DNA from 3 places in the Janthinobacterium sp. SUN100 genome. Region 2 is predicted to be linked to each of the others. Evidence: predicted binding sites of a transcription regulator. Region 2 holds the regulator's gene; each other region holds the start of a gene.

Region 1 (4,513 bases), on a different contig from region 2:
ATATCCCTGCTGCCAGAATAAAAACATGGCCTGCTCGACCGCCGCCTGCCGGTCGAACGTGCGCGGCCGTCCCATTTGCGCCATCCTTCGCTCCTCCTCATTTACTTACATACTACTCGATACAGAAGTCGTTGACAACGCGGCGCGCCATCGCCTATATTTGTACCGATCGATACATATATATCGCAGCGACGGTCAGGGGCACTCCTGCGCCTGATCACTTGACAAGGATGTTTGCCGTGAATCACGCCACTATCACTACCGGAGCCAGCCCTGCGCTGGCCGACCGCCTCCCCGTCGCCGGCTTGCTGGCCCTGGCCATGACGGGTTTTATCTGCATCGTCACGGAAACCTTGCCCGCCGGCTTGTTGCCGCAGATCAGCACGGGACTCGGCATCAGCGCCGCGCTGGCCGGGCAAATGGTCACGACCTATGCCCTCGGCTCCCTGCTGGCAGCCATTCCGCTCACCATCGCCACACGCGGCTGGCGCCGCCGCAACGTGCTGTTGCTGACCATCATCGGCTTTCTCGTGTTCAATACCGTCACGGCGCTGTCGTCCCACTACTGGCTGACCCTCGCGGCCCGTTTCTTTGCCGGCATGGCGGCCGGACTGGCGTGGAGCTTGCTGGCAGGCTACGCGCGGCGCATGGTGGCGCCGCATCAGCAAGGCCGCGCCCTGGCGCTTGCCATGGTGGGCGCGCCTGTCGCCCTGTCCCTGGGCGTGCCGCTGGGCACCTTGCTCGGTTCGCTCGTCGGCTGGCGCGCCGCATTCTGGATCATTTCCGCCCTGACATTGATCCTGATCGCCTGGGTGCTGGCGAAGGTACCGGACTATCCGGGCCAGTCCGTCCATGAACGCCTGCCCCTGCGCCGCGTCTTCACGACGCCGGGCGTGCGCCCCGTGCTGGCCGTCGTCATCGCCTGGATGCTGGCGCACAACATTCTCTACACCTACATCGCCCCATTCGTGGCGCCGGCCGGATTGACGGAACGGGTCGACCTGGTCTTGCTCGTCTTCGGCGCCGCCGCCATGGCCGGCATCTGGATCACGGGCAAGCTGGTCGAGCGCCACCTGCGCGCCACCGTGCTGGTCAGCCTGGGCGTGTTCGCCGCGACGGCCCTCGTGCTGGGCATCGCGTCACAGTTTCCCATTGTCATTTACCTGGGCATGGCCGTCTGGGGCTTGTCCTTTGGCGGCGCGGCAACGCTGTTGCAGACGGCGCTGGCCGACACGGCCGGCAGCGGCGCCGACGTGGCCTTGTCGATGAATGTGGTGGCGTGGAATGGAGCCATCGCGGCAGCGGGCGTGGCAGGCGGCGCCTTGCTGGAAACCTGGGGCGCGGGCGCCTTCCCGTGGGCCATGGTCAGCTTGCTGGTGCTGGCCTTTGCCATCGCCTGGTCTGCCCGCGCGCATGGTTTCCGGCTGGGACGGCGCAGCGGCGGCGCGCCCGTGGCCGGGCATTGAGCATCAGGGAGCCGCGGGGACGCTCATGATGAGGGGCACGTGTCCCGTATGCGCGAGGAAACGGATCAGGGTGGCATGCGACAGCGCCACCGTGGCCGTGTTGCGCAGCGGGTGCTCGACGAACTGGACATCGCCGGCGCTGCTTGCCAGCCAGCGGGACAGGGTTTCTTGCATGGAGGCTCCTCAGCGCGGACGCGATGAAGAGATTGTAGCGGCGCGCCGCGTGCTGCGCTTGCCGTCAAGGCTGGTGTTCGTCCTTGTCGGCCTTGTCGGCCGCCGCCAGCCCCCAGTCATTCCAGCCTTCGCCAAACAGCTCGATCGGATGCTGCGTGCGTTCGGAACCATTGCCGCAGCGCATGGCATCCGGCGGACAATACTTGTCGCAGCCCCAGCAGATGCGTTCGGGGTTCTTGGGATTCAAGGGGAAAGGCTTGGCCATGGGAGGCGATCGTGGTCCGTTGAGGGTTCCTTGTCGACTCTAGACCTGGCGCGGGGGGAGGTCAAACCAATTTCAGCTAGAAACTTGTCCAATATCAAGCTTGTGCAGATCGTGGAGCATCGGCATGGCGCCACCCCCTACTCTTTATCGTTTCTGACGGATATGGCCACTTCCAGCACGATACGCGCCACATTGACACCGCCGTCGGCGGCCGGCTGTGCCTTCAGCTCATCTTGCGCGTAGACCATCGTCACCATCGCGCCAGGCACGAACAGCCTGATGTCTTGCTTGTGGTTTATGTAGATGCTTTCGTCCACTGCCGAGCCATCCGCCATGCGCAAGGTGAAGCTGTTGACCTGATCGCCACGGCGGCTGTCCTGGCCCGCGAAATACGTGCGTTCGATGATGCCCGTCAAGGTTTGCGTCGGGAGGCGCTGTGCCTCGATGCTTTCCCACCAGACATCGGAAGCGAACAAGCCATGCCTGCCCTTCAGGCCCATGTGGGGCCTGGCACTGTCGAGGGTGAGGGCCTGGGTTTTGGCGACGCGGCCGGGATCTTTTGCCAGGGCTTCGGCGAGGGTATAGACGGGTTTCATCAGGTGCGGGAATTGTTAAAACGGTCGCTCAATGTTTGCGCCGGATGACGTAAGCGTTGCCGGCAGGCTCGAAACCGAGCATCGGATAGTAGGACATGGCGTCCGGGGCGGAGAGCAGTATCAAGGACACGTCGTCGCCGATGATGGCCTGGGTGCGCTTGACAAGTTCCTTGCCGATACCCAGCCCCTGGTACCGCTGGTCGACGGCCAGGTCCGACAGATAGCAGCAATACGCATAATCGGTCAGCGAGCGGGCCACCCCCACCAGCTCATTATCCACCCAAGCCGACAGAGAGAGGCAAGGCGCGGCGAACATGCGCGCGATTCTCGGGAGATTGGCGGTCGGGCGCTTGATGCCGGATTGATCGAAGACACGGACGACATCGAGCGGATCGAGGGGGAAGTTATGGCGATATTCGACGGTGATGTTTTTCATTGGTTCACGGGTGTAAAGAGTTCGCGCATGGCGCGTTTGCATTCAAAATATTGCCATTGCGGGCACGGGAAGAAACCTCTTGTATGCAATAGTATAACCAGCGGTCATCCATGCCTGTGGACGATACGCCCCAAGCGGGCGGAGGCAGCGGGATCTGCCGGTTCATGGCGTGACAGCGCCGGAGCGCGCCAGAAGCCATGATGCCACCGGGTGGCCGCCAACTCCCTCGCCGGCATGCCGTACGTTGATTCAAGCGCCTCCGACCTGTTAAAATATATGCAAATTTCAATAAATAAACCCGTAAATAACCCGGATTTTTCAGATACAAGGAATGTGCTTAGCCAATGAAAGCCATTATATTCTGCACCAGTTTCATAAAAGATGCGCCATCCTGGGAAAGCCGGTATCAACGGTGGCTCGACTACTACGAAAACATACCAATCAATGCAATAAAAAAAATAATGATTGACGATGGTTCGCCATTTCTTCCACCTGCCGAAATCATCAAGACGGTTTCCCATAAAGATACGCTGATTTCAAATGACGAGAAAAATCTCATCATTCGCTTCGATAACAATCTGGGGCGACAAAGCGGGATTGATTATCCTGGCTGGTGGCGGAGCTTTCTCCACTCCATCAATGTGGCAAATGAATTAGGCGTCGATAAAATCATCCACATCGAGTCGGACGCCTATATTATGTCGCCGCACCTGGCAAATTTCATCAATGAAATAGAATCAGGCTGGAACGTCCTATGGTCTCCACGCCATCGTTTTCCAGAGACTGCCATTCAAGTCATCTGCAGAGATCAGTTTGGCATTTTTGAGAAATTCAAGGACGACAACCCGAGCCTGGCTTTCCCGGATATCGCTGAAAATTTGCTTCCTTTCACAACTGTACACAAGCAGTTCAAAGGCGACCGCTACAGCGATTTCACGAAAAACAGATGGATATTCCGTTCGCGAAAATTCAACAAGATCCCGATCTTTCAGCGGGAATTTTTCTGGGAAACGATACCGCCAGATGCTGACTTTGTCACCCAGGGGGTTAGCCGTCAACAATTCACCTATCGACGGGGCGAAGAAGCCTGACTGTGTCACGCTGAAAATTCGCCAATGCGCACATGCCTGGCGATGCCCCTTCCTATCCAATATCGAATAGACTTGGCAAGGATGTAAATATATTGCTACCCTCACAATTGAAAGAACGCGTGTACGCCCCCCTTGTCGTTTCTTTTTTTCTTGTTGCCGGTATTTCACCGGCACTCGCGACCACAATAGACGAGGATCGGACACGAGGCGACATACATGGCTTGTTTGAGATAAGGGATGCTGCCGTCAAGTTTATTGCAGCAGAAAATCTCAAAAATGGAACAAGATGGCAAGTCATGCAGCCGAACCGGAAGATTCTGGTTACCAAATGCGCAGCGCCTTTGCGTGCCGCATGGGTTCCGAAAAGCCACGGCCTGTCTGGGCCGAATGTTGCCGTGAGTTGCGCCAAGACCGTCAATCCCGCGATACAGCATAATTGGGAAGTGTTTGTGCCAGTTAGCCGTTAAAGGGGGCATCGCGCATAA
Region 2 (4,513 bases):
GAAGGAACTCAATACGCCGATGCCGCGCTGGTGGATGTGGTTGTTCTACATCACCATCGTCTTCTCGCTGGCCTACCTGTTCCTGTATCCGGGCCTGGGCAACTATGCCGGCAGCCTGGGCTGGAAATCGACGGGCCAGTACGAGGAAGAGCTGAAGAAGGCGGAAGCCGACTACGGTCCCCTGTTCAACAAGTACCTGAGCCAGGACTTGAAGACGGTGGCCGCCGATCCGCAGGCGCAAGCCATCGGCCAGCGCCTGTTCCTGACCTACTGCGCGCAATGCCACGGTTCGGATGCGCGCGGCAACAAGGGCTTCCCCAACCTGACGGACAAGGACTGGCTGTATGGCGGCGAACCCGACATCATCAAGACCACCATCATGCACGGCCGCAATGGGCAAATGCCACCGATGGGCGCCGCCCTAGGGTCCGAAAAGGATGTCGAGAACGTGGCCCATTATGTGCTGAGCCTGTCCGGCTCGACCTCGGATCCCGTCAAGTCGGTGCTGGGCAAGGCCAAGTTCGGCGCCTGCATGGCCTGTCATGGCGCCGATGCCAAGGGTAACCAGATGCTCGGCGCGCCAAACCTGACGGACAAGACCTGGCTGTACGGCGGCAGCGCCGACACCATCATGGAAACCGTACGCAAGGGACGCAGCAACACCATGCCGGCCTTCAGCGATTTCCTCGGCGAATCCAAGGTACACGTGCTGTCGGCGTATGTCTGGAGCCTGTCGAATCCGCAGGCACCCGCAAAGTAAAAATGGAACCTCAAGTCATCAAGATGTATGCGGCCCGCGAGCAAATCTACCCTCGCGAGGCCAAAGGACGCTACGCTACCTGGCGATGGGTATGCGTATGGCTTACCCAGCTCGCGTTCTACGGCTTGCCGTGGTTGACCTGGAATGGCAGGCAAGCCCTGCTGTTCGATTTGACCACGCGCAAGTTCTACATTTTCGGCGTCGTGCTGTGGCCCCAGGATTTCATCTATCTGGCGGCCCTGCTGATCATCTGTGCGTATTTGTTGTTCCTCGTCACGGCCATTGCCGGGCGGGTGTGGTGCGGGTTCTCTTGCCCGCAAACGGTATACACGGAAATTTTCCTGTGGGTCGAACGCCGCATCGAGGGCACGCGCAGCGCGCGCATGGCCCTCGACAAGCAGGGCCCCTCCGTGCGCAAGGCGTTCAAGAAGACGGCCAAGCACCTGGTATGGGGCGCCATCGCCCTGTGGACGGGCTTTACCTTTGTCGGCTACTTCACGCCGATCAAGGAACTGGCGCAGTCGGTGACCACGCTGAACTTCGGTCCCTGGGAATGGTTCTGGGTCTTGTTCTACAGCCTGGCAACCTACGGCAACGCGGGCTGGCTGCGCGAGCAGGTGTGCAAATACATGTGCCCCTACGCGCGCTTCCAGAGCGCCATGTTCGACCAGGACACCCTGATCATCACCTACGATGCCAAGCGCGGCGAACCACGTGGCGCCATGAGCAAGAAGGCCGGCAACAACGACAAGCTGGGCGATTGCATCGACTGTACCCTGTGCGTGCAGGTGTGTCCGACCGGTATCGATATCCGTAACGGCCTGCAGTATGAATGCATCGGTTGCGCCGCTTGCGTCGATGCCTGCAACAGCGTGATGGACAAGGTCGACCGGCCACGGGGACTGGTACGCTACAGTACCGACCATGCGATGGAAAACAACTTCAATTCGAAGCAGATACGCCAGCGCGCCATGCGCCCGCGCGTCTTGATCTACACTTCCATCCTGGCCCTGATCATCATCGCCGTGTGTACTTCGCTGGCCCTGCGCACGCCCCTGAAAATGGACGTGATCCGCGACCGCGGTTCCATGGGACGCGAAGTGGAAGACGGCATGATCGAAAACGTCTACCGCCTGCAGATCATGAACACGTCGGAGCAAAGCCAGCATTTCAAAATCAGCGCTTCCGGCTTGCCGGGCCTGACCTTGCTGACGCGCGAAGAAGTGACCTTGCAGCCGACGGAAACGCTGGGTTGGCCGATCCGCCTGCGCGTGCCGCACGGCGTGGGAGAGAAGGGCTCGAACAAGATTGCGATCGAATTGCAATCGCTGGACGACCCATCGCTGCATGTGCGTGAAAGCGCGGTATTCATCGTGCCGCGGTAACAAGGAAAGGCGGACGGGGACCGGGTGCCCTCGCCGCCGCCACGAAGTTGCAGGAAGGCCGGTCCCCATGCGGGGACTGGCTGATTAAACAGGAGAAATACCATGTCCGACAGTCTGAAACTGCAAGCACCCGTTGCACCGTGGTACAAGCACCGCTGGCCATGGCTGCTGATGATCGGCCCCGGCCTGTCCGTGGTCGTCGGCAGCTTCATGGGCTATATCGCGTTTACGCAGCCCGATGCGCTGGTGGTGGGCGATTATTACAAACAGGGCAAGGCGATCAACCAGGATTTGAAGCGCGACACGATCGCCAGCGACCTGGCGATGGATACGCGCCTGTCGTATGACGTGGCGCAAGCGCGCCTGACCGGTTCCGTGCACAGCTTCGGCAAGGCCTATCAGGCGCCTTTGCAGCTGCACCTGGCGCATGCGACCCTGCCGGAAAAGGATATCAAGGTGCTGGTGCAACCCGATGCGGCCGGCAATTTTTCCGTGGCGCTGCCGATGCTCGAGCGCAGCCGCTGGCAAGTGCTGGTGGAAAACGACAAACGCGAGTGGCGCCTGTCCGGCATCTGGACCTGGCCCCTGCAGCGCAGCATCGCGCTGCATGCGGATGAAGAGCTATAACGTACAGCGCCGGGAAAACCGTAGCGAGCGGCAGTGATTTGTGGTTGAGAAGCGCAGCTGTGCTATGCACGGGGGCGCCGAGCCAGCGAGCATCGCAGGCCGCAAAGCGCGACGCGCAGCAGGTTTTGACGGTGCTGTTACTTGCAGGTGTCCGTGCCGGCCGTAATCGCCTTCAGCTTGGCCGGCTGCAGGATTTCAATTTCCCGGTTGGAGACGCGCAGCCAGCCTTCCTTCTTGAACTTCGACAGCAGACGGCTGACGCTCTCGATGGTCAGGCCCAGGTAGTTGCCGATTTCCTCGCGCGACATGCGCAGCTGGAAATTGCTGCCCGAATAGCCGCGCGCTTCATAGCGCGACGCCAGGTTGACGATGAAGGCGGCAAAGCGCTGCGTCGCCTGCATATTGCCCAGCAACAGCATGACGCTTTGCTCGCGCGTGATTTCCTGGCTCATCATGCGGTGGAAATGGCGCAGCAGGGTCGGCATATTGCCCAACAATTGTTCCAGGCTGGAAAACGGGATTTCACACACTTCGCTGTCTTCCAGCGCCACCGCATTACAGTGGTGGCGGTCGGCGCTGATGGCGTCCATGCCCAGCAGTTCGCCCGCCATCTGGAAGCCCGTCACCTGCTCTTCGCCGCCCGGATTGATCTGGTACGTCTTGAAATGCCCCAGGCGGATCGCATACAGGTTCTGGAACGAGTCGCCGATACGGAACAGCGAGGCGCCGCGCACGATCTTGCGGCGGCGGCCGATGATCTGGTCCAGCCTGTCCATGTCGCCCACATCGAGGCCCATCGGCAGGCACAATTGATGCATGCTGCAGGTCGAGCATCGCGCACGCAACGCCTCCACGTTCACGGTGGGCAAGGTTGGAGTGAGTAGCGCTTCAGTCATGTCGGTACCTTTTAGAAAATGCAACAACAAGTTTACTGCATACAGCCGCATACAGGGTTGCCGTATGCCAATTTCACCGTAAATTCGGCGAATAAACGACGTCCAGCCTTTAATTATATGGCAACATCGTCAAAAGCCCGTACAGGGCGGGCAATTTGCGCGGCGGCGCTTGCCAAGCTGGGGTATTGATAGGAAAATTCCTGACAGCATTATCTGCCGCCTGTGCCGCCCGGTACTGAAAAGGAAATCATGAAGCCTCTCGGCATTAAAACAAAAGTCGCGCTGGCCACCAGCCTGACCTCGATCGCCATGATCGCGCTGGTCACCATGATCCAGGTGCAGCACATGCGCGACGACTTCACCCGAGTACTGCTGAGCCAGCAATCGTCCCTGATCACCCGCACCGCTGCCGAGCTCGACGACAAGCTGGGCATGCTGCTGCAGATCGTCACCCTGACGGCCAGGCAGCAGCCGCCGGAATTGATCGCCCGGCCCGCCCAATTGCGCGAATACTATTCGCGCCGCTCGATGCTGGTGCTGTTCGATGACGTGCTGGTGCTCGACGCGCATGGCGCCGTCGTGGCCGACATGCCGGAGGTAGCGGGGCGCGCCGGCATCAACGTCGCCGAGCGCGAGTATTTCCAGACCGTCCTGCGCACGCGCCAGCCCATGATCACCGAACCGATGCTGGGCAAGTCGAGCGGCATGCCCATCGTGCAGATGGTGGCGCCCGTGCTGGCCGCCGATGGCCAGGTGGCCGGCGTGGTGATCGGCGTGCTGCGCCTGTACAAGGACAACCTGCTGGGCCGCCTGCGCTCGGAAAAGATCGGCAAGAACGGCTATTA
Region 3 (4,513 bases), on a different contig from region 2:
TTGGGAAAGATGCCGCGCCACAATTGATCGAGCAGCCGGCCCGCATCGCGGTCGCCCAGGCGCGAAAACTGCGTCGGCATGGTGGTGATGTTTTCGCCGTAGCTCAGCTGCCAGTTGGTATGGCGCTGCAGGAAGGTGGCGTCCAGGCTGTAGGTGGTGCCAAAGAAGCGCTTGCCCGTGCTGAAGGCCACGCTGGTGCGCGGCGACGGCGTCCACACGCCGCCCAGCGACCAGAAGCGGCCCGCCGGCGCCTTGCCGCTGGTCGACAGATAGCCTTCCTTTTCCATGCCGCCGCTGGCCGTGGCCGCCCACTTGCTGTTGATGGGATAGCGCAAGCCCGCGCTGCTGCGCTGCATGCGCACGGGCGCCAGCTTGCTGTCCTGCGTGCGGCGCACGTCGTGGCTGGCGTTCCAGGTCCAGCCGTTGCCGCGCGGCTCGCCATTGAGCAGCAACTCCAGTTCATCGCTGTGCACGGAGAGCAGGTCGCCGCCGCTGTCGACCGTGTTGCGCGTGTAGCGCAGCTCGGCCGAGGCCAGGCCGCGGAAACGGTGGCGCAGGTAGGGGCTGATGCCCGTCGTGCGCACGGTGCTGGCATTGTCCGTGTCGGGCAGGCCGTCGATCAGTTGCGGGCCGAATGGCGAGATGTTGCGCCGGCTCACGCTGGCGTCCGCATCGATGAAGAACCAGTCCTGCACCAGCTCGGCGTCGGCCGAGGCGCGCAGTTCGTGGGTATCCGTATCGGCGCGCTGCCCCGACAGGTATTTGCGCCAGCTGTAATCGAGGTGCACGCGCAGGCGCGGGCCCGTGCCGATGAGGGCGATGGCGGGCGCGATTTCCGTGATGAAGTCCGATTGCGCCTGGCCGGACGGCGCGCGCAAGGCATTGTCCGTATAGCTTTCGCGCAGGCGCAGCGACGGTTTCACCAGCCAGTCGACGGCGCCGGCCGGCAGGGGCAGCAGCAGCGACAGGAACGGCAGCAGCGGCAGCGGAACCCGGCCGCTAGTCGTAATAGCCATAGCCGTAGTAGTCGTTGCCGGGGAACGATTTGGTCTTGTTGTAGATCAAATGAATGTGTTCGCACGACTCGATCTGCCGCAGCGCTTCCTTGACGGCGTGCTGCGTCGTCGTTTCCGCTTCGACCACCATCACCACTTGCCCCATCTGCCCGACCAGCGCGTGTGCCTCGCTGGTGATCAAGAGGGGCGGCGAATCGAAGATGACGACGCGGTCGCTGTAGCGGCTGGCAATTTCCGCCAGCAGGCGGCTCATGGCGCGGCTGGCCAGCAATTCCGTCGCATGCTTGTTGCTGCGCCCGGCGGGCAGGATGCTCAGGTTGGCCACATTGGTTTTCAGGATCACGTCGCCCATCGCCAGTTGCGGGTCGAGCAGCACGTCCATCAGTCCCGGCTCCGGCGGCAGGCCCAGCACCTTCAGCACGGACGGGCGCGCCACGTCGGCATCGACCAGCAGCACCGTGATATCCATTTCCATGGCGATGCTCATGGCCAGGTTCACGGCGCAGTAGGTCTTGCCTTCGCCGGGCATGGCGCTGGTGACGACGATCAGGTTGCCGTGGCGGATGGCCTCGGTGCCGCTGGCGCGCGCCTGGCGCAGCAGCGGGCGCTTGATGATGCGGAAATCCTCGGCCACCGAGCTGCGTCCGCCTTCCTGCGTGAGCATGCCTTGCTCCGCCAGCCGGGCCAGGTTCAGGGGGCGGTACTGGGGCGACCGGGCCGCGTCCGCGCCATCCGCACCCGCCGCGCCCGCTGCGCCGTACGGCACGCCGGCCTCGGCCACGCCCAGGATGGTGGGTTCCTGCTTGCCGCTGTCCTTGCTGCTCATCGTCGCTCCCTGGGATCTAGAATTTCAGCAGCGCGGCCGTCATGACCCCGCCGTACAGCACGAACAGGCTGCCCAGGCAGGCGCCAAAGCCATAGCGTGCGCGGCGGCGGCGCACTTGCTGCAGCGCCGTCCAGTTCATCGATACCGTGCCCAGCACGTTCAAGCCCGTCGCGTCGCGCAGTTCGGCGGGGCTGAGGAAGGTGGGACGCACCTGGCTGATGAGCAAGGCCGTGGCGACGCCGGCCACCAGGGCCGCGCCCAGCGCCGCGCTGAACAGCAGCGGGCGGTTCGGGCCGACGGGCGCATATTGCACCGTGGGCGGGTCGATGATCTTGAAGGCCATCATTTCCGTGGTGGAGCTGAGTTCGCCCGACAGCTTGGCCGCTTCGCGCCGGCCGATCAGCTTTTCATAGTTTTCCTTGTTGATGATGTAATCGCGGTTCAGCTGCGCCAGCTGCGACTCCACCTCGGGCACGGCATTGCTCTGCGCCAGCAGGCGTTCATTGCGCGCGTTGTATTCCTGCACGCGGGCGCGGATGGCGGCCACCTTGGCGTCCGCATCCGTCAGCGCCACCTTCAGCTGCTGCAGCATGGGGCTGTAGTTCTTGCCCGGGTCGCCGGCCGCCGTCTTCAGCTTGCTTTCTTCGATCTTGCGTTCTTCCAGCTGGGCAATGAGGCGCTTCGAGGAGATGATGTCGGGGTGCAGTTCCGTAAATTGCATGCGCAGGCTGTCGAGGTTCTTGTTGAGCGTGGCGATGCGCTCGTCGAGTTCGGGATTCGCGATGGCCGATGCGTTCGGCTCCAGGTCGAGCACGGGCTCGTCGCCTTCGATCTGGCTCTGGATGGCCTTGCGGGCCTGCTCCGCTTCGACCAGTTCCAGCTTGGCATTGTTCAGGCTATCGGACGACATCAGCAGCTGGCTGCCATAGTCGATGCCCTGGCGCGGCAGCAGCAGATTGTTGCGGATCTTGAATTCCTTCACGAGGTTTTCCGCCGCGCTCAGCTTGTCCTCGTAATTCTTGATCTGCTCGTCGATGAATTGCACCGCCTTTTGCGAATCGCCCTTTTTCCCCTGGAAACTGCCTTCGACAAAGATGGTGAGCAGGCTTTGCACCACGTCGCGCACCAGCTTCGGGTCGCGCCCGCTGTAGCTGATCGTGTAGATGTCATACGCGTTGGTGCCCGTGATCTTGATGCGGCTCATCAGGTCGTCGAGCTGGGCCTCGTGTTCGCGCACGGTCTTCGAATCGAGGTCGAGGTCGACCATGCGCATGACGCGCTCCACGTTCGGGCGGCTGAGCAGGGTGCGGCTCATGATGGCCACCTGCTGTTCCGTGTTCGGCACGCTGGTCATGCCGGCCATCAGCGGCTTGAGGATGGTTTGCGTATCGACAAATACGCGCGCCGACGTCTGGAAGTCGTCGGGCAGGGTGATCACCTTGATGAAGCCGACGACGGCCACCAGCCACGCCACCAGCACCGCATGCCAGCGGTACTTCCAGATGCCTTTCAGGCTGGAAAGCAATTGCTGTATCAATTCTTCCATGTCGCTTCCTTCAGGTGACGGTGCTGCACGGTCGATGGGCTGGCGACGGCGTCTTGCAAGAAATGCTTGCCTGTTGAGTAAGCAAAGTATAGGGCGGCTGGGAGGCAAAATTTCCCAAGATGATTGCTTCTTGATACGCCTCAAGGTTGACTTGCCGGGTTTTAATAATCATAGGAAGTTCGCGGCCCAGGCTGGTTCTGCGCGGCCGGCCATGGACGCGCCATCGACTCGAAGAGGCTCCGCATGAATCCGTTTCGCCGTGCATTTGTCTGCAACACGCTGGGCCTGGGCTTGGCCGCCGGCCTGCTGGGTGCCTGCCGCACGTCCCATCCGCTGGCGCCCTCCGACGACAGCGCGCCCATGCACGACTACCTGATCGGACCGGGAGACTCCGTCAACATCATCGTCTGGCGCAATCCGGAAGTGTCGCTGACGGTGGCCGTGCGGCCGGACGGCAAGATCACCACGCCGCTGGTCGAGGATTTGCCCGCCAGCGGCAAGACGTCGACCCAGCTGGCGCGCGACATCGAGCAAGCGTTGGGCAAGTTCATCCAGCAGCCCGTGGTGACGGTCATCGTCACCAATTTCTCGGGCCCGTATGGCGAGCAGATCCGCGTCATCGGCGAAGCGGCCAAGCCGCAGGCGCTGCCGTACCGGCTGGGCATGTCGCTGATGGATGTGCTCATCGCCGTGGGCGGCATCACCGATTTTGCGGCCGGCAACAAGGCCAGCATCATCCGCATGCGGGAAGGCAACCAGCAGCAGCTGGGCGTGCGCCTCGACGACCTCTTGAAGCGTGGCGATATTTCCGCCAACGTCATGATGCGCCCGGGCGACGTGCTGCTGATACCGGAGAGCTTCTTTTAATAGCGGACTCGGCAATATCAAAACAGCACTTATATTTGTCATTTTGTACTTGCAGGCAAATTTCAGCATGCAATTTTGCTATTAAATAGCATATTTCTTCTGTTTTTTTTGCCTGGCGCGGGAACTTCTCCAGTTTTTATCTTGTCACAAGGCATTGGCTTCAGTCCGTCTCGACGGCGGCCGATGAACGTGAGGACAAGATGAGCTTTGAAGATGAACCCATTATTTCCTTCGACACGCCCGGTACTTTCAATGACC

Evidence for each region. Region 2 encodes FNR, which switches genes on or off when oxygen is low (the NO sensors DNR and NnrR bind a similar motif). Its sites were predicted from a motif close to TTGATNNNNATCAA; they were not measured.
Region 1: the regulator FNR is predicted to act here: its motif matches at 1,990-2,003, upstream of O0881_RS15630 (DUF3079 domain-containing protein).
Region 3: the regulator FNR is predicted to act here: its motif matches at 3,519-3,532, upstream of O0881_RS01860 (XrtA system polysaccharide chain length determinant).

Annotation. Positions count from the first base shown of each region.
Region 1 covers NZ_JAPUBU010000002.1:749,318-753,830, forward strand. Annotated here, with positions in the region: gene O0881_RS15615 (TetR/AcrR family transcriptional regulator) at 1-75, opposite strand, end outside; gene O0881_RS15620 (MFS transporter) at 321-1,466, shown strand; gene O0881_RS15625 (hypothetical protein) at 1,470-1,640, opposite strand; gene O0881_RS15630 (DUF3079 domain-containing protein) at 1,705-1,905, opposite strand; gene O0881_RS15635 (hypothetical protein) at 2,043-2,501, opposite strand; gene O0881_RS15640 (GNAT family N-acetyltransferase) at 2,530-2,937, opposite strand; gene O0881_RS15645 (hypothetical protein) at 3,282-4,028, shown strand; gene O0881_RS15650 (hypothetical protein) at 4,061-4,495, shown strand.
Region 2 covers NZ_JAPUBU010000003.1:717,097-721,609, reverse strand. Annotated here, with positions in the region: gene ccoP (cytochrome-c oxidase, cbb3-type subunit III) at 1-760, shown strand, start outside; gene ccoG (cytochrome c oxidase accessory protein CcoG) at 763-2,145, shown strand; gene O0881_RS19740 (FixH family protein) at 2,248-2,772, shown strand; gene fnr (fumarate/nitrate reduction transcriptional regulator Fnr) at 2,910-3,668, opposite strand; gene O0881_RS19730 (response regulator) at 3,918-4,513, shown strand, end outside.
Region 3 covers NZ_JAPUBU010000001.1:464,815-469,327, forward strand. Annotated here, with positions in the region: gene O0881_RS01850 (TIGR03016 family PEP-CTERM system-associated outer membrane protein) at 1-1,016, opposite strand, end outside; gene O0881_RS01855 (XrtA-associated tyrosine autokinase) at 1,000-1,842, opposite strand; gene O0881_RS01860 (XrtA system polysaccharide chain length determinant) at 1,859-3,388, opposite strand; gene O0881_RS01865 (XrtA/PEP-CTERM system exopolysaccharide export protein) at 3,632-4,255, shown strand; gene O0881_RS01870 (long-chain N-acyl amino acid synthase) at 4,456-4,513, shown strand, end outside.